3 regions of the Kitasatospora sp. NPDC053308 genome follow, and region 1 is predicted to be linked to each of the others. Evidence: predicted binding sites of a transcription regulator. Region 1 holds the regulator's gene; each other region holds the start of a gene.

Region 1 (10,324 bases):
CGCGGCCAGCGGCGAGCGGGCCCTCGGGTCGGAGGACTCCCCGGGCAGGATCCGGGCGATCCGCCACTGCCCGCCCTCCTTGACCAGGTCCGCGCCGAGCAGGCCCTGGCGCCGGGCGGGCTCGGTGTGCGGGCCGTACGGGACGACGTAGGCGTGCGAGGTGCCGAGTTCGCCGTGCACCTCCCACAGCAGGTCGATCAGGTCGTCGTGCGAGCCGACCCGCTCCACCAGCGGCCGGTAGCGCTCCAGGACGCCGGCCCAGTCGACGCCGGAGAGGTCGGGGCGCCAGAAGTTGTCGCGCATCAGCCGGCCGTTCTCGGCGTACATCTGCCGCCACTCGGCCGCCGGGTCGACGGTGACCCGCAGCCGGGCGAGGTCCACGGTGACCTCGTCGTCCTCGCCGCCGGCCTTGTGGTCGGCCGGGACGATCCGCAGCTCGCCCTCGTCCAGCACGGCGACCCGGCTGCCGTCCCCGCTGACCGCGAACCCGTCGACGTCGTGCACCAGTTGCTCGACCCGACGCTTCCGCAGGTCGAAGCGCTCCAGCACCGGCCGGGGCCGCTCGTCCTCCAACGAGGCCGCCTCGTCGCCGAGTTCGCCGAGCAGCGGGACCCTGGTCCACAGCACGCCGTCCTTGGCCGCCCGCAGGGTGCCGAACAGCCCGCCCTCCACCGGGAACGGGACGATCCGGTCCGCGATGCCGTCCAGGTCCACCCTGGTCACCGGCGCGGCCGCGTCGCCGCCCTCCTCGCCGTCCGCCTTCTTGGCCCGCGGCTCGTCCTCCTCCCCGCCGAGCGGTCGCCCGGCGCGCTGCGGCCCGAACGGGGACGGGGTGTCGGCGGCCAGCGTGATCAGGTACGGGCGGCAGCCGTTGGGGAAGGACAGGTCGAAGACGTGCGAGTCGTACACCGGGTCGAAGTTGCGCACCGACAGGAACGCCAGGTAGCGGCCGTCGGCGGTGAAGGCCGGCGAGGTGTCGATGAAGCGCTGCTGGGTCGCCTCGCTCACGGTGCGGGTGGCCAGGTTGGCCAGCACGATCTGGCGCAGCGAGTACGGGCCCAGCCCCGGCACCGGGCGCGACCACGCCAGCCAGGCCGAGTCCGGGCTGAACACCAGCCCGCTGACCTCGCCGTCGGTGCTGCGCTCCAGCTCGTGCACGGTGCCGTCGGCGAGCGTCACCAGCAGCACCCGGCCGTCGTGGACGCCGAGCGCGGCCTGCTTGCCGTCCGGGGAGACGGCCAGCGCGTTGACCCGGCCGAGCTGCCCGGCGGCCAGCCGGCGCCGCTCGGCGCCGTGCACGGCGGGCGCGTACTCCAGGCCGTCCTCGCCCTCGGCGTCGGACACCCACAGCACGCCCTGGGCGCCGTCCTCCCCCTGCACCACCCTGGCCAGGCGCCCGCGCACGCCCGGCGTCTCGTCCAGCACCCGGGCCGGGCCCTCGCGGTGGGTCAGCCAGTGCACGCTGCCGCGCACCACGACGGCGCCGGCCCGGCCGGTGCGGTCGGGGGCGACCGACTCCAGCCAGTGCGCGGCGGTCACCGGGCGGGGGCGGCGGCCGCTGCGCGGTCCGGCCAGCCGGACGTCCAGGCGGCGCGGCTCGGCGCCGGCCAGGTCCTCCAGCAGCCAGAGGTCACCGGCCCGGTGGTAGACCACCCGGGTGCCGTCGGTGGCGGCGTTGCGGGCGTAGAAGCCGTCCGCGCAGGTGGTGTGGCGGCGCAGGTCGGACCCGTCCGGGAGGCTGGACCACAGCTCGCCGACGCCCTCGTGGTCCGACAGGAAGGCGATCCGGGCGCCCGGTCCGCCGTCCGGACCGGCCACCCACAGCGGTGAGGACAGCTGGCCGTCCAACTCCTCGTGGACCCGGGCGAATTCGTCCCGGCCCAGCCACAGCTTGCCGGCCCGGCCGCCCCGGTAGCGCTTCCACCAGGCCGGTTCGGGGATCGCGGCGCTGGCCAGCAGCACCCGCTCGCCGCCCGGCTCGAAGGCGATCCCGCCGACCGGCCCGTACGGCAGCCGCACCGGCTCGCCGCCGTCCAGCGGCACCGCGTGCGCCCAGGTGCGGCGCAAGGTCGCCTGCCCGGCCGCGGTGGTGGCGACCGGGCGGCCGTCGGGCGTCCAGCCCTGCACCCGGGTCTGGCCGCCGCCCCAGTGGGTGAGCCGGCGGGACGGTCCGCCGTCCACCGGCACCACGTGCACCTCGGGCGCGCCGTCCCGGGTGGAGGTGAAGGCGATGTGCCGCCCGTCCGGGGAGAACCGGGGATCGTGCACCGGCCGGTGGTCGGCGGTGAGCCGCCAGGCCCGTCCGCCGTCCAGCGGGGCGAGCCAGAGGTCGTTCTCGGCGACGAAGGCGACCAGGTCGCCGTGCAGGTGGGGGTGGCGCAGGTAGGCGCCCGCGGAGGTGCTCAGGGAGTCCGTCACGCGGCCAGCGTAGGCACCCGCGCGGACGGGCCGCCGCGCTTTTCGGCAGAGTCGGGCTCCCCGGGCGAGCCCGCTGGACCCTCGCGCCGCGCCGTAGTACGGGCCGCTCCCGGGACGGTCCGGGGACGGTCCGGGCCAGGTCCTACGCCCAGCGGCCGGTGCGGCCCAGCAGCAGTGCCCCGGCGGCCACCCCGGCGGTGGAGGTGCGCAGCACCGAGGGGCCCAGACGGTACGGCTCGGCGCCCGCGGCGGCGAAGACGGCCAGCTCCTCGGGGGAGACCCCGCCCTCCGGGCCGACCACCAGCACCAGGTCCCCGTCCGCGGGCAGCGGGGCGTGCGCCAGCGGCTCGGCGCCCTCCTCGTGCAGGACGGCGGCGAACGCGGCGCCCGCCAGGAGCGGCGCCAGCTGCTTGGTGGTCATCGGGTCCCGCACCTCGGGGAAGCGCAGCCGACGGGACTGCTTGCCGGCCTCGCGGGCGGTGGCCCGCCACTTGGCGAGCGCCTTGGCGCCGCGCTCGCCCTTCCACTGGGTGATGCAGCGGGACGCCGACCAGGGGATCACCACGTCCACGCCGACCTCGGTCATGGTCTCCACGGCCAGCTCGCCGCGGTCGCCCTTGGGCAGCGCCTGGACGACGACGATCCGCGGCGCGGGCCGCGGCTCCCGGCGCACCGCGGCGACCGTCACGTCGACGGCGTCCTTGCCGAGCACCTCGGCGACCGTCCCGTCCACGCCGAGCCCCAGCCCGTCGGCCAGGGTGATCGCCTCGCCCGCCTCCAGCCGCTTCACCGCGGCGGCGTGCCGACCCTCCGGGCCGTCCAGGCGCACCACGCTGCCGGGCGCGGCGGCGGCGATCCGCTCGGTGTCGACGACGAAGACGGGCGCGGTCATGCGGAGGAACCTTTCCGGTGGGGGCCCCGCCGGCGCGCGGCCGCGGCGGGGAGGAGACGCGCAAGGGGTGCCGGGGGTCGGCCCCCGGCACCCCCGCGCGGACGGCTACCGGCCGTTGAAGGCGTCCTTCAGCCGGGAGAACAGGCCCTGCTGGCCCGGCGCGAACTGGCCGGAGGGCCGCTCCTCGCCGCGCAGCACCGCGAGGCGGCGCAGCAGCTCCTCCTGCTCGGCGTCGAGCTTGGTGGGCGTCTTCACCTCGACGTGCACTATCAGGTCGCCCCGGCCGCCCCCGCGCAGGTGGGTGATGCCCCGGCCGTGCAGCGGGATCGACTGGCCGGACTGGGTGCCGGGCCGGATGTCGACCTCCTCCAGGCCGTCCAGGGTCTGCAGCGGCACCTGGGTGCCGAGCGCGGCCGCCGTCATCGGGATGGTGACGGTGCAGTGCAGGTCGTCCCCGCGCCGCTGGAAGATCGTGTGGGTGGTCTCGGCGATCTCGACGTACAGGTCGCCGGCCGGGCCGCCGCCGGGGCCGACCTCGCCCTCGCCGGCCAGCTGGATCCGGGTGCCGTTGTCGACACCGGCCGGGATCTTCACGGTCAGCGTGCGGCGGGCGCGGACCCGGCCGTCGCCCGCGCACTCCGGGCACGGGGTCGGCACGACGGTGCCGAAGCCCTGGCACTGCGGGCAGGGGCGGGAGGTCATGACCTGGCCCAGGAAGGACCGGGTGACCTGGGAGACCTCGCCCTTGCCGCGGCACATGTCACAGGTCTGCGCGGAGGTGCCGGGGGCCGCGCCCTCGCCGCTGCAGGTGGTGCAGGTGACGGCGGTGTCGACCTGGAGCTCCTTGGTGGTGCCGAACGCGGCCTCCTCCAGGGTGATCTCCAGCCGGATCATGGCGTCCTGGCCCCGGCGGGTGCGCGAGCGCGGGCCGCGCTGGCCGGCCGCGGCGCCGAAGAAGGCGTCCATGATGTCGGAGAAGCCGAAGCCCGCCGCACCGGCCCCGAAGCCGCCCGCACCGCCACCGCCGCCCGGGGACAGCGGGTCCCCGCCGAGGTCGTAGACCTGGCGCTTCTGCGGGTCGGAGAGCACCTCGTAGGCGGCGTTGATCTCCTTGAACCGCTCCTGCGTCTTCGGGTCCGGGTTGACGTCCGGGTGCAGTTCGCGTGCCAGGCGCCGGAACGCCTTCTTGATCTCGTCCTGCCCCGCATCCCGTCGGACGCCGAGTACCGCGTAGTAGTCCGTGGCCACCAAATGCTCCGCTTGTTCCGCCTGTAGTAGTGCTGCGACTGGTCACCGCGCGTCACCGGTGGGGCGCGCGGTCGTATTGCTACGACTCGGCCAGGATCTGGCCCACGTACCGCGCCACCGCCCGCACCGCCCCCATTGTGCCCGGGTAGTCCATCCGGGTCGGGCCGATCACGCCCAGCTTGGCCACGCTCTCGTCCCCCGAACCGTAACCGACCGAGACGACCGAGGTGGAAATCAGCCCCTCGTAGGCGTTCTCCCGCCCGATCCGGACCGTCATCGCGGCGTCGTTGGTCTCACCCAGGAGGCGGAGCAGGATGACCTGCTCCTCCAGCGCCTCCAGCACCGGCTGGATGGTGAGCGGGAAGTCGTGGCCGAAGCGGGTCAGGTTGGCCGTGCCGGCCAGCATGATCCGCTCCTCGTTCTGCTCCGCGAGCGTCTCGAACAGCGTCGCCAGGACGGTGGCCACGATCGGCCGGTCGGCCTCCTCGAACGTCGCCGGGAGCTCCTCCAGCAGCCCCGGGACCTCCGGCAGGAGGCGGCCGGCCGCCCTGGCGTTGAGCGCCGTGCGCAGGTCCGCCAGGACGGTCTCGCCGACCGTGCCCGGGCAGTCGACCATCCGCTGCTCGACCCGGCCGGTGTTGGTGATCAGCACCAGCATCACCTTCGCCGGGGCCAGCGCCACCAGCTCGATGTGCCGCACCGTGGAGCGCGTCAGCGAGGGGTACTGGACCACCGCGACCTGCCGGGTCAGCTGGGCGAGCAGCCGCACGGTGCGCGCCACCACGTCGTCCAGGTCGACCGCGCCGTCCAGGAAGTGCCGGATCGCCCGGCGCTCGGGGGCGCTCATCGGCTTGATCTCGGCGAGCTTGTCGACGAAGAGGCGGTACCCCTTGTCGGTCGGGATGCGCCCCGCACTGGTGTGCGGCTGGTGGATGTAGCCCTCCTCCTCCAGCGCCGCCATGTCGTTGCGGACCGTCGCCGGCGAGACCCCGAGGTTGTGCCGCTCCACCAGGGCCTTGGAGCCGACCGGCTCCTCGGTGCCGACGTAGTCCTGCACGATCGCACGGAGCACGGCGAGCTTGCGATCGTCCAGCTGGCGGACCTCACCGGCCATGGGGCACGCACCTCCGTCTTCGCACGTTGTCCGTCTGTGTCCCTCTGGTACTGCCTGTCCTGGCGGGGGCCGCTCCGGGAGGCCCCGCCCTTGGCACTCTGAACACGCGAGTGCCAAAACCGTACCTGCCAGTGTAAGGCCCGGGTCCTACGGCAGGAACGGCCCGACCGGGGTGATCCTTCCCGCAGTTCCGGGTACGGCCCGCACGGCGGCGACCGTTCACGGTTCCCGGGCGCGGGGGTGGTGCCCCCGGGCCGTCCGGGTGGCAGCATCGAAGGCGACGGCGAATGGAGGAGCAAGCGATGTCGAGCTCGGGCCAGCACACCCGCTTCGCACCCGATCGCGGCCTGACCGGCCGCATGGTCGCGACGATGTTCGTGATCGGGCTGCTGTACGTCGGTTTCACCGGTCTGCTGATCGCGCTGCTGCGCGGCGCCTGGCCGCTCATCGTCCTGATCTCCGGCGGGCTGTTCGTGGCCCAGTTCTGGTTCAGCGACAAGATCACCGAACGGGCGATGGGCGCCCACCAGGTGTCCCCGGAGGAGTTCCCCCAGCTGCACGGCACGATCGACCGGCTCTGCGCCCTGGCCGACATGCCCAAACCCCGCGTGGCGGTCGCCGACAACGACATGCCCAACGCCTTCGCCACCGGCCGCAACCCGCAGAACGCGGTGGTCTGCGTGACCACCGGCCTGCTGCGCCGGCTGGAGCCGGAGGAACTGGAGGGCGTCCTCGCGCACGAGCTGTCCCACGTCGCCCACCGGGACGTCGCGGTGATGACCATCGCCGGCTTCCTCGGGGTGCTCGCCGGCGCGATGACCAGGATCGCCGTGTACGGCGGCTTCATGGGCGGCGGCCGCAACAACAACGACCAGAACGCGGCCATCGTCGCGCTGCTCATCCCGCTGGTCTCGATGGTCGTCTACGCGATCAGCTTCCTGCTCACCCGGCTGCTCTCCCGCTACCGCGAGCTGGCCGCGGACCGCGCCGCCGCCCAGCTCACCGGACGGCCCAGCGCCCTCGCCTCCGCCCTGACCAAGGTGACCGGACAGATCGCCGCCATCCCCAGCAAGGACCTGCGCCAGGCGCAGCCGTACAACGCCTTCTACTTCGCCCCCGCGCTGAGCGCCCGGGAGACCGCCTCGCAGCTGCTGTCCACGCACCCGACGCTGGAGAAGCGGCTGGAGCAGCTGGCGAGGATCTCCGCGCAGCTCGGCCGCTGAGCCCGAGCCCCTCGCGGTGACCGACCCGATGACGTGACCGACCCGATGACGTGACCGACCCGATGACGTGACCCGAGAGGACCGCCGTGGGATTCCTGGACGCCCTGTTCGGCCGCACCAAGCCCGTCAGGCCCGACCTCGACCAGCTGTTCGGCGTGCCGTCCGCCGCGCTCACCCTGGAGGCCGGCGCCGGCTTCACCCCGACCGGGCTCGGCTCGGTGTGCTTCGCGGCCGTCGAGGGCGCCGCCTTCGTCCAGGTCGAACAGCAGGTGCGGGCCCTGCTGGACGCCGACACCGAGCGCGGCGGCGTCCCGGTGGAGGCCTCCAAGGACGACTACGGGTACTCCTGGCTGCTCGCCCGGCACACCCCCGAGGAGCTGCCGGAGCTGGTCAACGACCTGCACGCGGTCAACAGCGAGCTGGAGGCGAACGGCTTCGGGCCGCAGCTGCTCTGCTCGCTGGTGGGCTTCCGCGACGCCGAGGGGCAGTCGCTGGCGCTGGTCTACCTCTACAAGCGCGGCACCTTCTACCCCTTCGCCCCGGTGCCCGGTGGCGGGGAGAAGCGCAACAGCCCGCTGGAGCTGCAGGTCAACGCGATGCTGGGGAACGACCTGCGGCTGGAGAAGGACCTGAGCCGCTGGTTCCCGGTGTGGGGCGCGCCGGGCCTCTGACGGCCCGTCCGCCGTCCCTATGATCACCCGTATGCGCAGCCGCCAGTACGGACCCGACCTGACCCCGCCGTGGAAGAAGCGGACGCCCGCCCCGGAGGTGCCCGCCGAGCGGGACCTGGTGGTCGAGGAGGCCACGACCGGCTTCTGCGGGGCGGTGGTGCGCTGCGAGAAGACCGCCGAGGGGTTCACCGTCACCCTGGAGGACCGCTTCGGCAAGCACCGGGTCTTCCCGCTGGTCCCGCGCGGCTTCCTGCTGGAGGGCCGGGTCGTCACCCTGGTCCGCCCCGCCGGCCCGGCGGCCCCCCGCACCCCGGCCCGCACCGCCTCCGGCTCGATCGCCGTGCCCGGCGCCCGCGCCAGGGTCGCCCGCGAGTCGCGGATCTACGTCGAGGGCCGCCACGACGCCGAACTGGTCGAGCGGGTCTGGGGCGACGACCTGCGCGTCGAGGGCGTCGTCGTGGAGTACCTGCGCGGCATCGACGACCTGCCGGCGATCGTCGCCGACTTCGCCCCCGGCCCCGGCCGCCGCCTCGGCGTCCTGGTCGACCACCTGCTCCCCGGCACCAAGGAGCACCGCATCGCCGCCCAGGTCACCGGGGAGTCGGTGCTCGTCGTCGGCCACCCCTACATCGACGTCTGGCAGGCCGTGAAGCCCGCCTCCGTCGGCATCCCCGCCTGGCCCGCCGTGCCGCGCGGCGAGGACTGGAAGGAGGGCACCTGCCGCCGCCTCGGCTGGCCGGTGGACACCCCGGCGGCCTGGAAGCACATCCTGTCGAAGGTGGACAGCTACAAGGACCTGGAGCCCGAACTGCTGGGCCGGGTGGAGGAGTTGATCGACTTCGTAGCCCTGCCGGGTCAGGAGTAGGTCCGGAACTCCGAGGTGTCGAGCGTGATGCCGAGCAGATCCAGCGGGACGGGCTCGCCGAACTTGGCGGTGCGCTCCACGGCGTAGTCCGGCAGCCCCGACGCGGCCGATCGACCGGGTTCGGTGAGCAGCACGCAGAGCCCCTTGATCGGGTCGACGATCAGGTAGGCGGGAATCGGGCCCTCGGCATACAGCTCCCGCTTGGTCCGGTAGTCGCGGAGCACGCTGGTCTTCGACACCACCTCGACCACCAGAGTGACCGCAGGTGCCGGCAGCAACCGGCCGCTCTCTTCGACCGCCCCACGCTCGAACACGACCAGGTCCGGCTGGGGCTCGCTGGCATCGCCGGAAAAAGCCAGATCCTGAGTGGTCAGAGCATTCCACCGGGCGTACGGAGCCTGGTGCTGGATGGCCCGGATGATGAGGTTGTGGACCATGTCCGGCCCGGCCGTCATCACGATTTCCCCCCTGATGAGCTCGGCCTTGAAGCCTTCGGGGACCTCCAGGTTCTCGAAGATCCCCGTCACCCGGTCATCGATGGCGGTCATTGCGCGCTCCCTCCGACGGCTGACACCACGTTAACGACACTCAGTCCACCAGGTCACGTACGACGGCGTCCGCCAGCAGCCTCCCCTGGAGGGTGAGCGCGGCGCGGCCGTCGGCGTACGGCCCGGGGGCGAGCAGGCCGTCGGCGAGGGCGCGGGCGGCGGCCTCGCGGCCGGTGCCGGTGAGCAGGTCGAGGGAGACGCCGTCGACCAGGCGCAGTTCCAGCAGGATGCGCTCCACCCGGCGGTCCTCCTCCTCGAGGACCTCGCGGCCCAGCGCCGGGGTGCGGCCCTCGGCGAGGGCCCGGGCGTAGGCGGCGGGGTGCTTGGCGTTCCACCAGCGGACGCCGCCGACGTGGCTGTGGGCGCCGGGGCCCGCGCCCCACCAGTCGGCGCCGGTCCAGTACAGCTCGTTGTGGCGGCAGCGGCCCTCGGGGGTGGTGGCCCAGTTCGAGACCTCGTACCAGGAGTAGCCGGCGGCGGCGAGCGCCTCCTCGGCGATCAGGTAGCGGTCGGCGTGCACGTCGTCGTCGATCATCGGCAGTTCGCCGCGCTTGACCCGGGCGGCCAGCCGGGTGCCCTCCTCGACGATCAGGGAGTACGCGGAGACGTGGTCCGGCCCGGCGCCGATGGCGGCGTCCAGGGAGGCCCGCCAGTCGTCGTCGGACTCGCCCGGGGTGCCGTAGATCAGGTCGAGGTTGACGTGCTCGAACCCGGCCGCGCGGGCCTCGGCCACGCAGGCCTCGGGGCGGCCCGGGGTGTGGTGGCGGTCGAGCAGCCGCAGCACGTGCGGGCGGGCGCTCTGCATGCCGAAGGAGATCCGGTTGTAGCCGCCCTCGCGCAGCTCGGCCAGGTACGCCGGGTCGACCGACTCCGGGTTGGCCTCGGTGGTGACCTCGGCGTCGTCGGCGAGCCCGAACTCCTCGCGGATCGCGGCGAGCATCTTCACCAGGTCCCGGGCGGGCAGCAGGGTGGGCGTGCCGCCGCCGAGGAACACCGTCCGCACGGGCAGGTCGGCGTCCCCCAGCACCTTCCGGGCCAGCCGGACCTCGGCGACCACGTTGTCCGCGTACGTCTCCTGGGAGGCGACGGCCCCGGAGGAGCGCAGCTCGGTGGCGGTGTAGGTGTTGAAGTCGCAGTAGCCGCAGCGGCTGGCGCAGTACGGCACGTGCAGGTAGAAACCGAACGGCCGGCCGCCGAGCCCGTCGAGGGCGTGCGCGGGCAGGGAACCGTCGGACGGCACCGGTTCGCCGTCGGGGAGTGCGGAGGGCATGACCCCATTGTCCCGTACGGCTCACCCGAACCGGTGAGCCGTACGGGAGCGGGGCGGATCAGGCCTCGTTGGCGC
Region 2 (10,324 bases), on a different contig from region 1:
CGACGACCATCAGCGCCCGCCACTGCGGGTCCAACTGGTGCCAGCTGCTGTAGACGTCGTCCCCGTACGCCACGACCGGCGTGAGCACCGCCGCGGCAGCCATCAGGCCCCGCTCGCGCCAGGTCGGCACCGGCAGGGCGTCCTTCGGCGCGGCCAGCAGCACCAGCGCCCACAGCACGAACGGGCCGTCCCACTGGAAGGCGTAGAGGAACTGCCACAGCGGCTGGGCCACCTCCGGTTGGGCCGCCGCCACCCCGAGGTCCGCCACCGCCGCCAGGGCCGCCAGCCCGGCCAGCAGCTTCGCCTCCGTCCACCGCCCGAGCAGCGCCGCCCCCGCGGAGAGCAGCGCCCCCAGCAGGAGGCCCCAGTACGGCAGGAAGTACCGCAGGCCCCACGACGGATCGGGCACGCCGTTCACGCCGCCCGCCAGGTGCTCCAGCAGGGCGTGGCCCCCCTTCAGCCCGGCGGCGGCCCCGACCACCAGCGGCGCGGCCAGGGCGGCCAGCCGGCCGCCCCGCGACGTGGAGGTCAGGCCGGTGCGCATGCGCAGCCCGTACGCCCCCAGGTCGAGCAGTTCCCTGGCCTTGGCGGCCGGACCGGCCTCCGCCGTGGTGTCGGCGAAGACGTCGGCCAGCTCGTCCCCGCGTTCGCGGCGGTACCGGCCCGGGTAGAGCGCCAGCGCCGTCCGGACGGCGACGGTCGATCCGGTCATGCTCATGCGAAGGCCCCCCTGACCCTCGGAGTGACAGCGGCGACGGAGAGCCGCCGCTCAGCCTCGGCGGCCACCGCCCGCAGCCGCTCGGCCTCGGCGGTCAGTGCGCCCCGACCGGCGGCGGTCAGCGCGTAGGTGCGCCGGGCCCGGCCGTCCACCACCTCCTCGGCGGCGACCTCGATCAGGCCCTGGCCCAGCAGCCGGTCGAGCGCGCCGTAGAGCGTGCCGGTGCGCATCTTCACCCGGCCGTCGGAGATCGCGGCGATCTCCTGGATGAGCGCGTAGCCGTGCCTCGGGGCATCGGCCAGCGCGGTGAGCAGAAGCAGCGTCGGCTCCTGCATGGAGCGTTCTGTCATGTGACTACATATATCGCCGACCGGCACATCCCGTCCACCGGAACCACCGGACACAATGGCCCCCATGCCCACGCCGAACGACGACCTGCTCACCGCCTGGACCGCCCTGCTGCACCGCTGCGGCGCCACCCCCGACCCGGAGCCGTACGGCCGGGAGCTGCTGCGCCGCTGGTCCGAGCCGCAGCGCCGCTACCACACCACCGACCACCTGCGCGCGGTCCTGCGGCACGTCGACGACCTCGCCGGACACGCCGCCGACCCGGAGGCCGTCCGGCTCGCGGCCTGGTTCCACGACGCCGTCTACCGCCCCGACCGCACCGAGAACGAGGAGCGCAGCGCCGCCCTGGCCGTCCGCGCGCTGACCGCCGCCGGCCTGCCCGCCGAGCGCGTCGCCGAGGTCGAGCGCCTCGTCCTGCTCACCGTCAGCCACGACCCGGCGCCCGGGGACCGCGACGGCGAGGTGCTCTGCGACGCGGACCTCGCCGTCCTCGGCGGCACCCCCGAGGCGTACGCGCGCTACGCGGCGGCCGTCCGCGAGGAGTACGGCTTCGTCCCCGAGCCGGACTTCCGGGCCGGCCGCGCCGCCGTCCTGCGGCAGCTCCTGGCGCTGCCCGCGCTCTACCGCACCCCCACCGCCCGCGAGCGCTTCACGGCGGCCGCCCGCGCCAACCTGACGGCCGAACTCCACGACCTGACCGTCTAGACCAGCTCCCCCACCGGCGCCACCACCGCGCCCCGCTTGCCGCACACCCAGTGCGGTTCCGGCCCCAACTCCGGCTCCACGCTGAGCGCGTGCGGGTCGCCGTCGGCCGCACAGACGGTGCACAGCGGCCACCGCCCGTACGCCTCCAGCAGCGCGTCCTGGACGTCCTGGGCGACCAGCCCGAGCACGTACTCGGTGCCGTCCGGCCATTGCTCCAGCCACCAGCGCCGGTGGGTGACGGCCTGCTCCACCAGGGAGACGACGGCGGCGTCCGCCACGTCCCGCGCGGTGAGGTCGGCCAGGATCAGTGCCCGTGCGGTGTGCAGGGCGGTCTCGATGTCGTCAGCAGCCATCCGTCCATCCTCCCCGCAACTCCCCCGAACGCCGAAACGCCGCGTGGGCGGCCCCCCGAAGGGAACCGCCCACGCGGACGAGGTCCTGCCGATCCGATCGAAGCGATCAGGATCAGAAGTCCATGTCACCGCCCGGCATGCCGCCGCCGGCGGCCGCGGCGGCCTTCTCCGGCTTGTCGGCGATGACGGCCTCGGTGGTGAGGAACAGCGCCGCGATGGAGGCGGCGTTCTGCAGCGCGGAGCGGGTGACCTTGGCCGGGTCGATGATGCCCGCGGCGACCAGGTCGACGTACTCGTTGGTGGCGGCGTTCAGGCCGTGACCGGCGGGGAGGTTGCGCACCTTCTCCACCACGACGCCACCCTCCAGGCCGGCGTTGGTCGCGATCTGCTTGATCGGGGCCTCCAGCGCGACCTTGACGATGTTGGCACCGGTGGCCTCGTCGCCCTCCAGCTCCAGCTTGTCGAAGGCGACACCGGCCTGCAGCAGGGCGACGCCACCACCGGCGACGATGCCCTCCTCGACGGCGGCCTTGGCGTTGCGGACGGCGTCCTCGATGCGGTGCTTGCGCTCCTTGAGCTCCACCTCGGTGGCCGCGCCGGCCTTGATGACGGCCACGCCGCCGGCCAGCTTGGCGAGGCGCTCCTGCAGCTTCTCGCGGTCGTAGTCCGAGTCGCTGTTCTCGATCTCGGCGCGGATCTGGTTCACGCGGCCCGCGACCTGCTCGCTGTCGCCGCCACCGTCGACGATGGTGGTCTCGTCCTTGGTGATGACCACCTTGCGGGCGGTGCCCAGCAGGTCGATGCCGGCGTTCTCCAGCTTGAGGCCGACCTCCTCGGAGATCACGGTGCCACCGGTGAGGATGGCGATGTCGCCGAGCATGGCCTTGCGGCGGTCGCCGAAGCCCGGGGCCTTGACGGCGACGGACTTGAAGGTGCCGCGGATCTTGTTCACGACCAGGGTCGACAGGGCCTCGCCCTCGACGTCCTCGGCGATGATGACGAGCGGCTTGCCGCTCTGCATGACCTTCTCCAGCAGCGGGAGCAGGTCCTTGACGGCGCCGATCTTGGAGTTGGCGATGAGGATGTACGGGTCCTCGAAGGTCGCCTCCATGCGCTCCAGGTCGGTGGCGAAGTAGGCGGAGATGTAGCCCTTGTCGAAGCGCATGCCCTCGGTGAGCTCGAGCTCCAGGCCGAAGGTGTTGCTCTCCTCGACGGTGATGACGCCTTCCTTGCCGACCTTGTCCATGGCCTCGGCGATCAGCTCGCCGATCTGGGTGTCGGCGGCGGAGATGGAGGCGGTGGAGGCGATCTGCTCCTTGGTCTCCACGTCCTTGGCCTGGGCCAGCAGCTGGTCCGAGACGGCGGCGACGGCCTTCTCGATGCCGCGCTTCAGGGCCATCGGGTTGGCGCCGGCGGCGACGTTGCGCAGACCCTCGCGAACCAGGGCCTGGGCGAGCACGGTGGCGGTGGTGGTGCCGTCACCCGCGACGTCGTCCGTCTTCTTGGCGACCTCCTTGACGAGCTCCGCACCGATCTTCTCGTACGGGTCCTCGAGCTCGATCTCCTTGGCGATGGAGACACCGTCGTTGGTGATCGTGGGGGCGCCCCACTTCTTCTCCAGCACGACGTTGCGACCCTTGGGGCCGAGCGTGACCTTCACTGCGTCGGCGAGCTGGTTCATGCCACGCTCAAGGCCGCGGCGAGCTTCCTCATCAAAGGCGATGATCTTGGCCATCAGAAGTGGTCCTCCGGGACACGGTCGACTGCTCGGACCAAGGGGTGCCCGCGACGGACGGCCCTGGTGCGCGGAGGTCCATTCCCTGCCGCTCCCGGGGGCCTCACCGACCCGGTCCGCTGTCACTCTCACACTGTGAGTGCTAACGCCAATGATTAGCACTCCGGGTGGTCGAGTGCAAGCCCAATGGGCAACCCGCGAGCCGTCCCCGGGGGCGCCCGGGAACGCCGACGGGCCCGTACGACACGTGTCGTACGGGCCCGTCGAGAAGCGAGTGGTCACCAGCCGTAGGGCCGCGCCGAGCTCCTGGGGTCGGAAGGGGTCAGCCCGCGGCGCGGACCATGTCCGCCTGCGGGCCCTTCTGTCCCTGAGAGATCTCGAACTCGACCCGCTGGCCCTCCTCGAGGGTGCGGTAGCCGTCCATCTGGATCGCGCTGTAGTGGACGAAGACGTCCGCACCACCGTCGACCGCGATGAAGCCGTAGCCCTTCTCCGCGTTGAACCACTTGACGGTGCCCTGAGCCATTCCGAACTCCCCTAGTGCTGTGCTGGCCCTTCACGGTCCCGCAGGTCGCGGGCCCGGGTTGGTTTGAAGGCCGGCCCGGGGAACCCCCCCTGGGCGCAGCCGTGCACGCCGCAACCCACCGCGCGGAGCGCCGGGCGGCCTCCGGTGAGCGGGTGATTGCGTCGACCGCCGCTGAATGTATCCGGACCGACGCCCTCTGCAACAGGGTCAACGGCCGGTAATTCCGCCGCCGCAGCAAGGGACAGGACGGGCCGAATCGGGAAGATCTCGGCATTTAACGCCGGACATAGCGGACGAATTACCCAAATCCCCACGGGAATTCTGACACCGGCCTGACAGGTTTCCCGGGCCGGTCTCACCGTCCGGACGCCTTCCGGCGGGACGCGCGCGGGGCCGAGAGGGAACCCCTGTTCCCAACCGAGCGACACTCTACTCCGACTCCACCCGTAAATATTCCCGCCGGAATGCAACGGGCCGCCCGCAGGTACGGAAAACGGAATTCCGTACGCGCGGGCGGCCGAATGGCGGGGAGCGGCTCAGCAGCCTCCGGCCACCGCCGGAATGATCGAGATGCCGGCGCCGTCCTCGATCTCGGTCGCCAGGCCCTCGGCGAAGCGCACGTCGTCGTCGTTCACGTAGACGTTGACGAAGCGGCGCAGCTTGCCGGTGTCGTCCAGGATGCGGGCGGAGATGCCCGCGTGGTTCTTCTCCAGGTCGGCGATGACCTCCGCCAGGGTGGCGCCCTCGGCGGTCACCTCGGCGGCGCCGCCGGTGTAGGTGCGCAGGATGGTCGGGATGCGGACGGTGGCGCTCATGGCTCTCCTTGCGGGGTGGGGGTGGGTCAGGCGGACGCGAGGCCGGCGGCGCGGAAGGAGTCCAGCGTCGGGCGGATGACGGCGCTCATCCCGGCGTCGGCGACGGCGTCCAGGGTCTTCAGGCCGTCGCCGGTGTTGATCGCGACGGTCTCCTTGGCCGGATCCAGCTGCCCGGTCTCGACCAGCTTCTTCAGCACGCCGACCGTCACCCCGCCCGCGGTCTCGGCGAAGATGCCCTCGGTCCGCGCCAGCAGCCGGATCGCCGCCACGACCTCGGCGTCCGTGACGTCCTCCACCGCACCGCCAGTCCGGCGGGCGATGTCCAGCACGTACGGGCCGTCGGCCGGGTTGCCGATGGCCAGCGACTTGGCGATGGTGTCCGGCTTGACCGGCTTGATCACGTCCCGGCCGGCCTTGAAGGCGGCCGAAACCGGCGAGCAGCCCTCGGCCTGGGCGCCGAAGACCCGGTACGGCCGGTCCTCGACCAGTCCGAGCTTGATCAGCTCCTGCAGCCCCTTGTCGATCTTCGTCAGCTGCGAGCCCGAGGCGATCGGGATCACGATCTGCTCGGGGAGCCGCCAGCCGAGCTGCTCGCAGATCTCGTACGCCAGCGTCTTGGAGCCCTCGCCGTAGTACGGCCGCAGGTTGACGTTGACGAAGCCCCAGCCCTCGCCGGCCGGGTCCCCGATCAGCTCCGAGCAGAACCGGTTCACGTCGTCGTAGTTGCCCTCGATGCCGACCAGCTCGCCGCCGTACACCCCGGCCATCACGACCTTGCCCTGCTCCAGGTCGTGCGGGATGAACACGCAGGACCGGAACCCGGCCCGGGCGGCCGCCGCGCCCACCGCACCGGCCAGGTTGCCGGTGGAGGAGCAGGACAGCGTGGTGTAACCGAACGCCCGCGCCGCCTCGATCGCGCACGCGACCACGCGGTCCTTGAAGGAGTGCGTCGGGTTCCCGGAGTCGTCCTTGATGTGCAGCGGCGCGGTGAAGCCGAGCTCCCGGCCCAGGTTGTCCGCCTTCACCAGCGGGGTCCAGCCCGGGTTGAGGTTGGGCTTCGAGGCCACGTCGGCCGGCACCGGCAGCAGCGGCGCGTAGCGCCAGATCGAGGTCGGACCGGCCTCGATCCGCTTGCGCAGCTCCTCGGCGCCCGCGCTGCCGAACTCGTAGGCGATCTCCAGCGGGCCGAAGCACTCCAGGCACGCGAAGCTGGGACCGAGCGGGAATCGGGTTCCGCACTCCCGACAGGACAGGGCGGCGGCCGGGCCGAGGTCCACGGAAACGGGTGCGGCGGTGTCGATAGCCATGATGGCGAGGCCTCTCTCCTCATCTTCCCCGCGGCGCGGTCGCGCCACAGGCCGGAATTGGCACCTGTCCCGCCGGGGCCTGTCGACGACAGCCGCGCGGGAAGGTTGCCGGGACGTCAACGGGCCGTTCCCTCAGTCCCTCTGGATGAGCTTGTGAAATTGTGGTGGTGCTCAACGGTGACCCCGGCGTGCGAAGGTCCGACCGCTGTACGAAGACTGTATCCGAAGGCGTCAATCCTGAACGGGACCGTCCGCCACGCGAGATGAGCCGTCCCACCCGACCCGCCGAGGAGACTTCCGTGCCCGCCCAACCGACCCCCGAGCTCCTCCCGCAGGCGGCGTCCTGGCTGCGCCGGCGCTCCTGGAGCGCGGCCGACCGGCCGGTCCGCACCCTCCTCGCGGCCAAGGAACGCACCGGGCGCACGGTCAGCGTCGTCCTCCCCGCCCTGGACGAGGAGGCCACCGTCGGCGACATCGTCCGCACCGTCCGCCGCGAGCTGATGGAACGCCTCCCGCTGGTCGACGAACTCGTCGTGGTCGACTCCGGCTCCACCGACGCCACCGCCGCCGTCGCCGCCGAGGCCGGCGCCCGGGTCGAGCACCGCGACGCCATCCTGCCCCGGCTGCCCGCCGCCCCCGGCAAGGGCGAGGTGCTCTGGCGCTCGCTGCTGGTCACCCGCGGCGACATCGTCTGCTTCGTCGACGCCGACCTGCGCGAGTTCGACCCCGCCTTCGTCTCCGGGACCATCGGCCCGCTGCTCACCGACGAGTCCATCCAGCTGGTCAAGGCCATGTACGACCGCCCCCTAGAGACCGACTCGGGCGCCGTCGTCCCGGCCGGCGGCGGCCGCGTCACCGAACTCGTCGCCCGACCCCTCCTCAACCTCCACTGGCCGGAGCTCGCCGGTTTCGTCCAGCCCCTCGGCGGTGAGTACGCGGCCCGCCGCTCACTGCTCGAACGGCTGCCCTTCCCCACCGGCTACGGCGTCGAACTCGGCCTGCTGGTCGACGCGCTGGAGCTGGTCGGACTGGACGCCCTGGCCCAGGTCGACGTCGGCGTCCGGCACCACCGCCACCAGGACAGCCAGGCCCTCGGCCGGATGGCCGCCACCATCTACCGCACCGCCCTGGAACGCCTCGACCGCACCCACCGCCTCAAGGCCTCCGCCGACCTCGTCCGCCCCGAGCTCACCCAGTTCACCCGCGACCCCGACACCCGCTCCTTCACCGGCCACACCCACCCCATCACCGCCCTGGAACGCCCCCCCATGCACACCGTCCCCGAATACGCCACCCACCGCTGACGGGTTTGCCACCCCGGAGCCCCGGCAACATCCCAACCATGGGCGATCTCACGACCGAACGTTCGAGTGCGACCGGCACCGCCCCCGTCCTGGTGGCTTCCAACCGGGGACCGGTGTCGTTCAGTACGGCCGACGACGGCACGCTGACCCTGCGACGCGGCGGCGGCGGGCTGGTCTCAGGCCTCTCCGCGATCGACGACCCGAACGCCGTCTGGGTCTGCGCGGCCCTGAACGACGCCGACCGCAGAGCCGCCGCCCAAGCCCCCGACGGCCGCCTGGACCTGGCCGGCCACGACGTCGGCGGGCAGGCCGTCCGCATGCTGGACATCGACGCCGAGACCTTCGCCCGCGCCTACAACGGCGTCGCCAACTCCACCCTGTGGTTCGTCCACCACCTGCTCTACGCGACGCCCACCGCACCCGCCTTCGACGCCGACTTCCGCACCGAATGGGCCGCCTACCAGGCCTACAACCGCGCCTTCGCCGACGCGCTGGCCGCCGAAGCCGCCCCGAACGCCGCCGTCCTGATCCAGGACTACCACCTCTCCCTCACCCCGGCCCTGCTCCGCGAAGCCCGTCCCGACCTGCGGATCGGCCACTTCTCGCACACCCCCTGGGCCCCGCCCGAGTACTACCGGCTGCTCCCGGACGACATCGCCCGCGCCGTCCTCACCGGCATCCTGGGCGCCGACCGGGCCGGCTTCCTCACCGAACGCTGGGCCCGCGCCTTCGCCGCCTGCTGCCAGGACCTCCTGGGCGCCACGGTCGACCACGAGGCGCTCACCGTCACCCTCCCCCGGCCTTCGGCCGGGGGGACCCTCGTCGACCACACCACCCGCCTCGGCGTCCACGCCCTCGGCGCCGACGCCGACTTCCTGCGCGAGCGCGCCCACCGCCCCGACGTGGACGAACGCCTCACCGCCCTGCGCGCCTCCGTCGGCGACCGCCGCACCATCGTCCGGGTCGACCGCACCGAGCTGAGCAAGAACATCGTCCGCGGCCTCCAGGCCTACCGGCACCTGCTCCGCACCCGCCCCGAGTGGCACGACCGGGTGGTCCACATCGCCTTCGCCTACCCGTCCCGTACCGACCTGGCCGAGTACCGGACCTACACGGCCGCCGTCCGGGACCTGGCCGAGGCCATCAACGCCGAGTTCGCCACCCCCACCTGGCAGCCGTTGATCCTGCACGTCAACGACGACTTCCCGCGCTCCCTCGCCGCCTACCGCCTGGCCGACGTCGCCCTCGTGAACCCCATCCGGGACGGCATGAACCTGGTGGCCAAGGAAGTCCCGGTGGTCTCCGACCGCGGCTGCGCCCTGGTCCTCTCCCGCGAGGCCGGCGCCCACACCGAGCTCAAGGACGACGCCCTCACGGTCAACCCCTACGACGTGATCGCCACCGCCGAAGCCCTGCACACCGCCCTCACGATGCCCGAGGAGGAGCGCGCCGACCGCACCAAGCGCCTCGCGGCGGCGGCCACCGCGCTCCCCCCGCAGCAGTGGTTCCTCGACCAGCTCAACGCGCTGGGCCCGCTCAGCTCCCCGTGAGGGCCTCCCCCAGCGCCCTCAACAGCTCCACCACCCCGGCCGGCCCCGCGACCACCAGGTCCGCGCGGTCGGCCAACTCCTTCACCGGCGCGTCCCCCACCGCCCCGCTGCACACCAGCAGCCCGGCCAGCCCCTCGCCCCGCAACTGCTCCACCGCCGCGAAGGCCGCCAGATCGCCCAGGTCGTCCCCCGCGTACAACACCGACCGGGCACCCCGCTCCCGCAGGAACCCGGTCAGCGCCGCCCCCTTGTCCACCCCCGGCGGCCGCAGCTCCAGCACCAGCCGCCCGGGCTCCACCACCAGCCCGTACGCAGCGGCCAGCTCCGCCACCGGCGCCCGCAACGACTCCAACGCCGCCTCCGGCGCCGCCGTACGCCGGGTGTGCACCGCCACCGAGCGCCCCTTGTCCTCCACCCACACCCCGTCGGGCGCCCCCACCCGCGCCAACACCTCCGGCAAGGCCTCCCGCACACCCGCCACCCCCGGATGCACCTCCGGCGCCGTCACCACACCCCCCTCCCACCGCTCCGCCCCGTAGTGCCCCAGCACCACCACCCCCGGCACCCCCGCCAACCCCCCGTACTCCACCGCCAACGCCGCCGGCCGCCCCGTCACCACCACCACGGCCCCCACCGCCGGCGCCAGCACCCGCAACGCCCCCGCCACCCCCGGATGCGCCCTGGCCCGACTCGGATCCGCCACGATCGGCGCCAACGTCCCGTCGAAGTCCAACCCCACCACCGCATCCCGAGGCTCCCGCAGGATCGCCCGCACCCCATCCCGCCCAGCCTCGGTCCCCGGCACCCACACGTCTTCGAATCCCATACCGAACCCCCTACCCCACAGGCCCCCAGCCCCAAAGCCCCCACCCAAAAACAACCCCCACCCCCAGCACCCCCCACCCACCCACTCACATCCACACCCACCCCACCTCCCCCTCACCCGCCCCCGCGAGAGGGACG
Region 3 (10,324 bases), on a different contig from region 1:
CTGGAGAAGCTGCACGGCCACCTGCTGTCGGTCGCACTCTCCCCCGCCTCCCGGATGTCCGGCGTGGAGATCGGCGAGCTGCGGCTGCCCAAGGGGGCGGCGGTCACCCTGGTCGTGCGCGAGGGCAACTCCTTCGTCCCGGACAAGACGACGGTGCTGCGCGGCGGGGACGAGCTGCTGGTGGTCACCACGGACGAGGTCAGCGAGGCGGCGGAGCGGCGGCTGCGGGCCGTGGACCGGGGCGGCAAGCTCGCCGGATGGCTCAACGGGCGCTGAGGCGGACCGGCGGAGGCCGGTGCGGTGTGGCGGGCCGGGGTCCGCTGAGCCGGGCCCCGGACCGGGTCCGGCGGGCCCGGGCGGACCGGGTCCGGCGGGCCGGGTCGGTGGGGCCACCGGGTCCGGAGGTGCCCCGGGGAAGGGCTGGACTGGCGGAATCTACGCGCGTAACTGTATGCTGGTTCGACCACGCCGTATAACCCGCTAGACCACCCCCAGCATCTGCCTGACGCAGAGTTGGCGCGACCGCTCGGCGGCCGCGGTCCGGCCCCCGGCAACCGCACCGGGCCGACCCGGTATCTACCCCGGTCGACGCGCGAGAGGACGACTCTCGGCGCGTCGGGGCCACCCCATGCCCTGCCGCGCTACCAGGCAGCAGGAAGGACCGACCGTGACGGCCCGCCGAACGGTCGACACCTCCGCGGACAGCACCGCGGACACCACCGCAGCCCAGGCCCCCACCCGCGTCGGGTACGGGGAGCTGCTGCGCACCCCCGGGGCCTGGACCTTCCTGGCGCCCGCCCTCGTCGCCCGACTGCCGTACGCGATGCTCAGCATGGGCATCCTGCTGCTCGTCACCCAGACCCACGGCTCGTACGGCACCGCCGGTACCGTCACCGCCGTCGCGGCCGTCGCCCAGGCCCTGATCGGGCCGCAGACCGGGCGGCTGGCCGACCGGTACGGGCAGCCCGCGGTGCTCGTCCCGACCGTCCTGGTGCACGGCGCCTCGGTCGCCGCGCTGATCGCGCTGGCGCTCGGCCACGCGCCGGCCTGGAGCCTGTTCCTGGCCGCCGTGCCGGCCGGTGCGAGCGTGCCGCAGATCGGCGCGATGGTCCGGGCCCGCTGGATCGCCCGGTTCACCGCCGACGGCCCGTCCGACGCCTCCGCGGCCCGGGTGAGCACCGCCTTCGCCTTCGAGTCCGTCACGGACGAGTTCACCTTCGTGATCGGCCCGATCCTGGCCTCCGGCATCGCCGCGCTCGCCAACCCGGCGACCGCCCTGATCGCCGAGGCCGCGCTGACCGTCGTCGGCGGCCTGGCCTTCGCCGCCCAGCGGCGCACCGCCCCCGCCCGGATCGTGCCGCAGCCCGGCGTCGAGCGCGTCTCCGCGATCTCCTCCCCCGGCGTCCGGCTGCTCGCCGGCTCCATCCTCGGGGTCGGCGCGGTCTTCGGCGGCATGCAGGTCTCGGTGAACGCCTTCGCCGACTCGGTCGGACAGCACGACGCGGGCGGCACCGTGTACGGCATCTTCGCGGGCGGCTCGATGCTGGCCGGCGTGCTGTACGGCGTGATCGCCTGGCGGCGGCCCGTCCAGCAGCGGATGCTGGCCAGCTTCGCGCTGCTGGTGCTGGGCTGCTCCACGCTGTGGGCGATGCCCAACCTGATCGCGCTCACCGTCGCCGGGCTGGTCTGCGGCCTGGCCATCGCGCCGACCCTGATCAGCGGCTACACCCTGGTCGAGACGCTGGTCGCGGACGGCGCCAAGACGGAGGCCTTCACCTGGCTGACCGGCGCCATCGGGCTGGGCCTGGCGGTCGGCTCGATGGTGGCGGGGAAGCTGATCGACGGGCACGGGCCGTCGGCCGGGTTCCTGGTGCCGGTGATCGGCGCCGGGCTGGGGCTGCTCGCGCTGTTCTCGCTGCGGCACCTGCTGGTGGCGCCGGCGGCGGGCGCGGGCACCGGGTCCGCCGCCGCGACGGGTTCGGCCGCGGGTTCGACGGCCGGGTCGGCGCAGGATCCGGCGGCCGGGTCGGCTGCCGGTTCGGCCGGCGGCTCCGGGGAGCGCACCGGCGCCGGACAGCTGGTGGGCGCGGCCAAGGGCTGAGCGGGAGCGGGCGGTGGTCGGCGGCCCGGACGCCGGGGCGGCGAGCGGGGCCGATCTCACACCGGAGTCGCTGGACTGATCCAGCGGAATGCCGCATCATTGACCATCGTTAGCACTCATCAGGCGAGAGTGCCAGGAGGAAGACAAGTGCCCACGTACCAGTACCAGTGCACCGAGTGCGGCAACGGCCTGGAGGCGGTGCAGAAGTTCACCGACGAGGCGCTGACCACGTGCCCCGACTGCCAGGGACGACTCCGCAAGGTCTTCTCCGCAGTGGGTGTCGTGTTCAAGGGTTCCGGCTTCTACCGGACCGACAGCCGCTCCTCCTCCAGCAGCTCGGTGAGCTCGGGCTCGTCGTCGACCCCGTCGACGTCGACCCCCGCGTCGTCCGCTTCGTCCACCTCGGGCAGCGGTTTCTCGGCGCCGGCCAGCCCGGCTCCGGCCGCGAGCTGAGACCGGCCGCCCCGCAGTCCTCGGAAAGGCCCGTCGCCCCCCGTTCTCACGCGGGGGCGGCGGGCCTTTCCGCGTTCCCCGCCGGCTCGGCTTCCCCGCCGACTCGGCTTCCGCAGGCTCGGCTCCCCGCTGGCTGGGCTTCCGCAGGCTCGGCTCCCGCTGGCTGGGCTTCCCGTCAGCTCGGCGAACCGGAGTCACCTGTGTGAGCGTACGAAGTCGTCCACAGGGGCGGGTTTTTCCACAGGCTGCGGAAAGGGGCTTTCCGCCGTCGGCCGGGGTGCGCATCGTGGGGGTCGTCAGCCGGTCCGCCCGGGCCGGCCACCCGACCTTCCGGAGGTGCGTCGATGACGACCGCGAGCTTCTCCGTCCCCCTGCCCGCACCCACCGTGCCGCCCCGGCAGGAGGTGCCGAGCTTCCCGCCGATCCGGCGCGGGTGCGGCGGTTGGCACCGATGGCGCAGCGCGGTGCGCAGGCGGGCCGGGGTGCCCGCGTTGGTGCTGCTGGCGGTGGCCGGCGCGCTCGCGCTCGGGCCCGCGCGGCTCGGCCAGCCGCCGGGCGGGGGCGCACTGGGCCGGACGGGTTGTCAATCCGGAGCTGCGGAAGATCACCCGTAACCCGGTGACGACTTCGTCGTTCGAGGCGGCATGAAGGGCTTCAAGGAATTCCTGCTGCGCGGAAATGTCATCGAACTCGCCGTCGCCGTCGTCATCGGCGCGGCATTCACCAACATCATCAACGCCTTCGTCAAAGGCGTGATCAATCCGATTGTCGGCGTCTTCGGAACGAAGGACCTGGGTTCCTACAGTTCCTGCCTCAAGGGCCCCTGCGAGGTCGGCCCGAACGGTGAGGTCACGTCCGGGATCCTCATCCTCTGGGGATCGGTGCTCAGTGCCGTCCTGCAGTTCCTGATCACCGCCGCCGTCGTCTACTTCGTTCTGATCGTGCCCATGAACCGGCTGGCCGCGCGCCGCAAGACCCTCGCCGAGCAGGCGGCGGAGGCCGAGGCCAAGGAGGTCCAACTACTGACCGAGATCCGCGACGCGCTCGTCGCGCCGCTGCGCTGACCCGCCGACCGGCCCCGTCCTTCCCTCAGCCGCCGTGGTGCGGCGGGCGCTGGCTCAGGTACCAGTCCAGCCCCCGCCCACCGCTCTCCCCCGCCCCGGAGCGCTCGTTCCAGCCGGCGTCGGTGTCGTCCCGGGACTGCTGGTCCAGCGGGTCCCGGAAGACCAGCCGGGCCTTGGCCGCGGGCGTCTGCTGCGGGGCCCGGCCCTGCTCCCGCTGGTCCTGGCCCTGGCCCTGCTCCTGCTCCTGCTCGCTCACCCTGTCCACTCCGTCGTTCGTCATGTCCGTCCGTCCCGTCCGTCCACGTCCGTCCCGTCCTGCTCGTTCCAGCCTAAGAGCCTGCCGGGCACGCCTCGGGCCCTGGTGCGGAGCGCTCCGCACCAGGGCCCGGGTGGAACTCGGCAGGCCTGCCGGTCAGGCGGCTTCGAAGCCCGCGTGGTCGGCGATCTTCTTCAGTTCGGCCAGCGCGTGCTTCTCGATCTGGCGGATCCGCTCGCGGGTGAGCCCGTGCTGCTTGCCCACCTCGGTGAGAGTGCGCTCGCGGCCGTCCTCCATCCCGTAGCGGGAGCGGATGATCGAGGCCGTGCGGTCGTCCAACCGTCCGATCAGGTCGTCCAGTTCCTCACGGCGGAGCATGACCATCACGGCGTCCTCGGGGGACGTCGCCCCGGTGTCCTCCACCAGGTCGCCGAACTGGGTCTCGCCCTCGTCGTCCACCGACATGTTGAGGCTGACCGGGTCGCGCGCCCAGTCCAGCACGTCCTTGATCCGGGCCTCGGTGGTGTCCAACTCGGCCGCGATCTCGGCCGGTTCGGCCTCGCGGCCCAGCTCCTTGGACTTCTCGCGCTGCACCCGCCGGATCCGCCCCAGCTCCTCCACCAGGTGCACGGGCAGCCGGATCGTCCGGGACTGGTCGGCGATGGAGCGGGTGATCGCCTGCCGGATCCACCACGTCGCGTAGGTGGAGAACTTGAAGCCCTTGGCGTAGTCGAACTTCTCGACGGCGCGCACCAGGCCCGCGTTGCCCTCCTGGATCAGGTCCAGCAGCGGGAGGCCGCTGCGCGGGTACCGGCGGGCGACAGCCACCACGAGCCGGAGGTTGGAGCGGATGAAGACGTCCTTGGCACGCTCGGCGTCGGCGGCTATCGCCTCCAGCTCCTCACGCGTGACACCGGCGGGGAGTTCGTCCTCGTCCAGCAGGTGCTGGGCGTACACCCCGGCCTCGATCCGCAGCGAGAGCTCGACCTCCTCGGCGGCATCGAGCAGGGGCGTCCTGGCGATCTCGTCGAGGTACATGCCGACCAGGTCACGGTCGGCCTCGAGGTTGGTCGGGCGGGCCGCGCGAGTCCGGTCGGCCCTGTCGCGAACGACGGCACGGGTGGCCATGCTTGCTCCCTTTGCTGGTGTTGCCGAGGTCTGCCTGCCTGCCCCCGAGGGCAAGGAGTGCGGGCCCGGGGGGCTCACACGTAACGATCCAACGAACAGATTCCGGACAACATTCCCAAGTCACTCTGATTCTTCCGCGCGATGCAGTATCCTGCCGTTTTTCACTCGACTTTGGACGCTCGGTGACCACCCGGGCACGTCCCGTGCCCTCGGCCGACCGCCCCCGGAGCGATTTCTTCACCCGGCCCTCACGCGCACGTCGCCTACCGGTTGAACCCGCGCCCGGCCGCACGCGTTCCCACGCACCCCCGCTGTCCGCCCGCGCCCACGCCCCCGCGCACGCAGGACCTCCGCACAAACGATGCCGAATCGCTATCACCCGGGGTCCTCATCGGCGCGGGACACTGGGAAGGTGTCAGCCATGCACCTGACCAACAGCACGAACTCCGTCACTGCGCGTAGTCGCAGACTCCTTCGGGACGCCGCGCTCGCGGTGGGCTGTGCCGCGCTGTTCGGCCTCCTGGCGGCTCTGGTGACGAGCCACTGGCACCCGCTGGAGCGCTTCGACCAGGAGTGGATCGGCGAACTGCACACCTACGCCCGGGAGCACCGGATCTGGACCGCAGCGGTGCAGACCCTCTCGGACATCGGCAGCACGATCACCATGCGTACGCTCCTCGGGCTCGCGGCCGTCTGGCTCTGGCTGATCGGCGCACGGGTGCTGGCCGGCTGGGTGGCCGCGCAGACCCTGGTCGGCTGGGGCGCCCTGTGGGCCCTGAAAGCGGCGTTCGACCGCGGCCGCCCCGCCTTCACCGACCCGGTCTCGCACGCCGGCGGCCCGGCCTTCCCGTCCGGCCACGCCATGGCCTCCGCGATCACCTGCGCCGTCCTGGTCGGCCTGGTCTGGTACCGGGTCCACCGCCGCGGCCGGACCGCCGCCTGCGCGGTGGCGGCGGCGACGGTGCTGACCATCGGCTGGACCAGGATCGCGCTCGGCGTGCACTGGCCCAGCGACGTCCTGGGCGGGTGGCTGGCCGCCGGGATCGTGCTGGGCACCGTCACGGCCGTGATCGAGCTCTGGCGCCCGGGCGCACTGGCCCGCGACGTACGGCGGGTCAACTGGCGCACCCGGCCCCGGGTCCAGCGGGTCATCGTGGCCCCCGGCCGGCCGCCCCGCGCCGCCGATCCGCTGGGCGACTCACCCGCGGACGATTCGCCCTTGGACGACCCACTGCTGGACGGCCCACTGCTGGACGACTCGCTGCTGGACGGCGACGCGGCGGCCCGGCACGGGGATCCGGACGGCGGCGTGCCGGAGGGCGCCGCCGACCGGCCCGACGAGACCGTGCGCTGAGACGGCGCGAAGACCGTCCACCGAGGCGGTCCGCCGAGGCCGTGCACCGGGGGCCCGTCCACTGAGGCCGCGTCAGCGGAGCGAGGCCGTCCGCTAGCGTGACGGCCATGTCCACCACCGCTGCTCCCACCTCCGCCACCGCCCCTGCCGAACACCCCGGGCAGCCGCTGCGGATCGCCACCGTCCAGACCCGGGCCGTGGCGGGCGACATATCCGCCAACGCCGCCCAGGCCGCCGAGCTGATCCGCGAGGCCGCCGACGCCGGAGCCCGGCTGGTGCTCTTCACCGAGAAGTTCCTCTCCGGGTACGAGCCCGAGCTGATCCGCAGCGATCCCCGCGAGTACGCCGTCCAGCCCGGCGACCCGCGCCTCGCGCCGATCGCCGAGGCCTGCCGCGCGACGGGGACCGTGGCCGTCGTCGGCGCCGCCGTGCGGGACGGTGCCGACCTGCGGATCTCCGCCCTCGTCCTCGGCCCGGACGGCGGCCTCGCCACCCGCTACGACAAGCAGTACCTGTTCAAGTCCGAACGCGAGCTCTACCGGCCCGGGACGGCCGGCTGCACCCTGGAGCTGGACGGCTGGCGGCTCGGCCTCGGCATCTGCTACGACTCCGGCTTCCCCGAGCACGCCCGCGCCGCCGCCCTCGACGGCTGCCACGCCTACCTGGTCGGCGCGCTGTTCAGCAAGGGCCACGGCCACCACGAGTCCCGCACCTGGTTCCCCGCCCGGGCGCTCGACAACACCGTCTACACGGTGCTGTCCAACCACATCGGCCGTACCGGCTCCTGGGACACCTGTGGCGGCAGCGCGGTCTGGGGCCCGGACGGCCGCCTGCTCGCCGAGGCGAGCGAGGACCGGCGCGAGGTCCTGCTGGTCGACCTCGACCCCGCCGTCCTGCGCACCACCCGCGAGAACGAGGCCCTGCTCGCCGACCTCGCCCTCGCCACCACCCGCCCCGCCGAGCCCCGCACCCTCGTCCGGCTCACCTGACCCGTGGCGGGCCCGGCCCGGACGCGGGCCGGAGGGGAGGCGTCCGGGCCGCGCCGCAGGCGGCCCGGGGGGGGCGCCTGGGCCGGAAAAGCGGCAGGCCCCCGCCCGGAGTGGGCGGAGGCCTGCGACCTGCGTGTTCGTCGTGCCCCAGACAGGAATCGAACCTGCGACACCGGCTTTAGGAGAGCCGTGCTCTATCCCCTGAGCTACTGAGGCGCGGCCCCGGGTGTGGCGAGGCCGCTCACAGCGTACCGGATCAGGGGTGGGAGGCGGCGTCGCAGGCCGGGGGCACGGGTGGCCGACGGGGTGTCAGGAGCGGTCAAGTAGCCTGCCGGGAGGAGCCCGATCCGCCCGGGCGCACCCCGCGAAGGAGACGAAGGACCAGATGAGACCTGCTGTGCGCCCGGTCGTCCGGCTGTCGGAGCAGGTCTGGTTGTGGCCCGCGCTGGTGATGCTGGCGGTGGGCGGGTACCGGTTGGGGACGCCGGATCTCTGGCGGGACGAGATCGCGACCTCGACGGTGGCCACCCGCTCGCTGGGCGACCTGCTGCGGCTGCTCCAGCACATCGACGCCAGCAACGGCGCGTACTACCTGCTGATGCACGGCTGGACCGCGGTCTTCGGTGACTCGGCGGTGGCGCTGCGGGCACCGTCCGTCCTGGCCATGGCGGGCGCGGCCGCCTTCGTGGCGCTCACCGCCCGGCGGCTGTTCGGCGGCCGGGCGGCGGCGATCGGCGCGGGGCTGCTGTTCGCGGTGCCGCCGCTGGTCTCCCGCTACGCCCAGGAGGCACGCTCGTACGCGCTGGTGACCCTCGCGATCGCGGCCGCCACGTTCTTCCTGCTGCGGGCACTGGAGCGGCCGACCTGGCGGCGCTGGGCGCCGTACTGCGCGGCCATGGCGCTGGCGGGCGCGGGGCACCTGATCTCGTTCAGCACGGTGGCCGGACAGGTCGCCGTGGTGGCGCTGCACCTGTGGCGCACCCGGGAGGCGGCGGACCGGCGGCTGCTGTGGCAGTACCCGCTGGCGGTCGCGGTCGCGGCGGTGCCGGTGGTGCCGATCATGCTGCTGGGCAGCCGCCAGTCGGACCGGCAGCTGGGCTGGATAATGACGCCCTCCCTCCGCGGCCTGGCCCGCTTCGGCGAGCAGCTGTTCGGCTCGGACCTGGTCTTCTACTCCTTCGTGCTGCTGGCGCTCCCCGCGCTGGCCCTGCCCGGCCGGCGGCTGCAGGCCTGGCAGCTGCTGCTGCTCGCCGAGCTGCCGGTGGTGAGCGTCTGGCTGGTGTCCCGGCTGGGCGGGACCTCGTACTTCGTCGACCGGTACCTGCTGTTCACGGTGCCCGCCTGGGCGGTGCTGGCCGGGGGCGGGGTCGGGGCGGCGTACGGCGCACTGGCGGCCCGCGTGCGGCGCCGCACCGCGCCCTGGCGGGCCGTCCTGGCGGCCGGGCTGCTGGCGGGCGCGCTGCTGGCCGTACCGGCTGTGGCGGCCCTGCCCGAGCAGCCCCCGGTGCGCTACGTGGGCTCGCACAGCCGCTCGGAGGAGCCGTACAAGGCGGCCGCCCGGACGATCGCCGCGGGCTACCGCGCCGGGGACGGGATGGCGGCTCCCCTGGGCAACCAGTCCTGGGCGATGGTGTGGCCCGGGGTCAGCTACTACCTGCCGTCGGACGTCCGCCCGTACCCGGTGTTCGTCGCCCGGAGTGCCGAGGACGCGGAGGACCTCTCGCCCACGCCGTGCCCGCAGCCCGAGGCCTGTCTGGGCACGGCGTCCCGGATCTGGCTGCTCGTCCTCGGCGACACCCCGGACCCGCTGGGCGCCGTGCCGACGGACCAGGCGCAGGCGCTCCGCTCCCGGTACGGCACCCCGGACCAGGTCACGCCGCTCGGCGGGTTCACGCTCGCGCTGCTCGACCCGGACACGTAGCCGCAGGAACGGGGCGGGAACGGGGAACGGAACGCGGAAGGGGAGCCGGTGCGGACCGGCTCCCCTTCCGCGTTCGTGCGGTGGTGCGGTGGTGCGCCGGCTCAGCGGCTCACCGGCTCAGCGGCTCACAGCACGCGCAGCAGCCGGGACTGGATGGACGGCGGGTTGAGGTCGGACTGGAGGGCCACCGGCACCTCCTGCTTGCCGTCACCGGAGCCCACCCGCAGGACACCGACCTCCTTGCCGGCCTTCTCGCTGTGGCCGATCTTCGCCGCGTCCAGGGTGACCGTGCCGGAGACGCCCGGGAAGCCGGCCACCACCAGGTCCTTGGTCGCGACGACCTGGACCTTGCCGCCCAGCCCGTCGTCGACCGCGCCGACCACGTCGCCCTTCTTCACCACGGTCTGACCGGTCACGCCGTTCTGCGCGGCCTGGATCTGCTTGCCGCTGACCTTCAGCACCGTGGGCAGGATGCCGTCGCCCGGCGCCGGGGACGTGGCCGGCTGACCCAGGGTGACGCCGAGGATCAGCCGCTTCACGCCGCCGACCTCCTTGTACGCGGCCCACATCAGGCAGCCGCCGGCCGGGCTGCTGGAGCCGGTCTTGACGCCGATGACTCCGGTCTTCGCGTTGAGCAGGTTGTTGGTGTTGGGGATCTTCACGTTGTTGAAGTTGGTCTCCGGGGTGGAGACGATCTGCCGGAAGATCTCGTCCTGCATGACCTGCTCGGCCAGCTTCAGCTGGTCCTTGGCGGTGGACTTGGTCTCCCGGTTGTAGCCCGCCGGGTCCGCGTAGATGGTGTTGGTCATCCCGAACTTGGCCGCGGTGTCGTTCATCAACTTGACGAAGTCCGCCTCGGAGCCGGAGTGGAAGCGGGCGAGCAGCCGGGCCACGTTGTTGGCCGACGGCAGCATCAGCAGCTCCAGCGCCTGGTACTCGGTGAGGACCTGGCCCTCGGTGAGCGTCACCTTGGACTCGTCGACGTTTCCGGACTCCTGCGCGGCCTGCTTGTCGACGGTGATCTTGGGGCCGCTCTCCCCCTTCTTCAGCGGGTACTT

The links. Region 1 encodes HrcA, which represses chaperone genes, less so after heat shock. Its sites were predicted from a motif close to TTNGCACTCNGNNNNNCNGAGTGCNAA; they were not measured.
Region 2: a site for HrcA is predicted at 4,015-4,041, ahead of groL (chaperonin GroEL). Genes of this name have one in related genera too.
Region 3: a site for HrcA is predicted at 2,211-2,237, ahead of ACZ6Y7_RS27130 (FmdB family zinc ribbon protein). Genes of this name have one in related genera too.

Annotation. Positions count from the first base shown of each region.
Region 1 is NZ_JBVJJY010000006.1:120,729-131,052, reverse strand. It holds gene ACZ6Y7_RS16000 (S41 family peptidase) at 1-2,418, opposite strand, end outside; gene ACZ6Y7_RS15995 (16S rRNA (uracil(1498)-N(3))-methyltransferase) at 2,561-3,310, opposite strand; gene dnaJ (molecular chaperone DnaJ) at 3,416-4,558, opposite strand; gene hrcA (heat-inducible transcriptional repressor HrcA) at 4,638-5,672, opposite strand; gene htpX (zinc metalloprotease HtpX) at 5,975-6,895, shown strand; gene pspAB (PspA-associated protein PspAB) at 6,982-7,566, shown strand; gene ACZ6Y7_RS15970 (DUF3097 domain-containing protein) at 7,598-8,431, shown strand; gene ACZ6Y7_RS15965 (Uma2 family endonuclease) at 8,422-8,979, opposite strand; gene hemW (radical SAM family heme chaperone HemW) at 9,020-10,249, opposite strand; gene ACZ6Y7_RS15955 (AMP-dependent synthetase/ligase) at 10,308-10,324, opposite strand, start outside.
Region 2 is NZ_JBVJJY010000029.1:3,773-14,096, reverse strand. It holds gene ACZ6Y7_RS35380 (hypothetical protein) at 1-718, opposite strand, end outside; gene ACZ6Y7_RS35375 (PadR family transcriptional regulator) at 715-1,068, opposite strand; gene ACZ6Y7_RS35370 (HD domain-containing protein) at 1,133-1,771, shown strand; gene ACZ6Y7_RS35365 (hypothetical protein) at 1,768-2,124, opposite strand; gene groL (chaperonin GroEL) at 2,237-3,859, opposite strand; gene ACZ6Y7_RS35355 (cold-shock protein) at 4,182-4,385, opposite strand; gene ACZ6Y7_RS35350 (MoaD/ThiS family protein) at 4,922-5,200, opposite strand; gene thrC (threonine synthase) at 5,227-6,507, opposite strand; SAM riboswitch class I at 6,524-6,659, opposite strand; gene ACZ6Y7_RS35340 (glucosyl-3-phosphoglycerate synthase) at 6,807-7,811, shown strand; gene ACZ6Y7_RS35335 (alpha,alpha-trehalose-phosphate synthase (UDP-forming)) at 7,850-9,361, shown strand; gene otsB (trehalose-phosphatase) at 9,348-10,187, opposite strand.
Region 3 is NZ_JBVJJY010000014.1:118,717-129,040, reverse strand. It holds gene ACZ6Y7_RS27140 (potassium/proton antiporter) at 1-276, shown strand, start outside; gene ACZ6Y7_RS27135 (MFS transporter) at 668-2,101, shown strand; gene ACZ6Y7_RS27130 (FmdB family zinc ribbon protein) at 2,249-2,554, shown strand; gene mscL (large conductance mechanosensitive channel protein MscL) at 3,199-3,618, shown strand; gene ACZ6Y7_RS27120 (hypothetical protein) at 3,644-3,898, opposite strand; gene ACZ6Y7_RS27115 (sigma-70 family RNA polymerase sigma factor) at 4,031-5,002, opposite strand; gene ACZ6Y7_RS27110 (phosphatase PAP2 family protein) at 5,424-6,356, shown strand; gene ACZ6Y7_RS27105 (carbon-nitrogen hydrolase family protein) at 6,464-7,345, shown strand; tRNA gene ACZ6Y7_RS27100 (tRNA-Arg) at 7,489-7,561, opposite strand; gene ACZ6Y7_RS27095 (glycosyltransferase family 39 protein) at 7,731-9,266, shown strand; gene ACZ6Y7_RS27090 (serine hydrolase) at 9,392-10,324, opposite strand, start outside.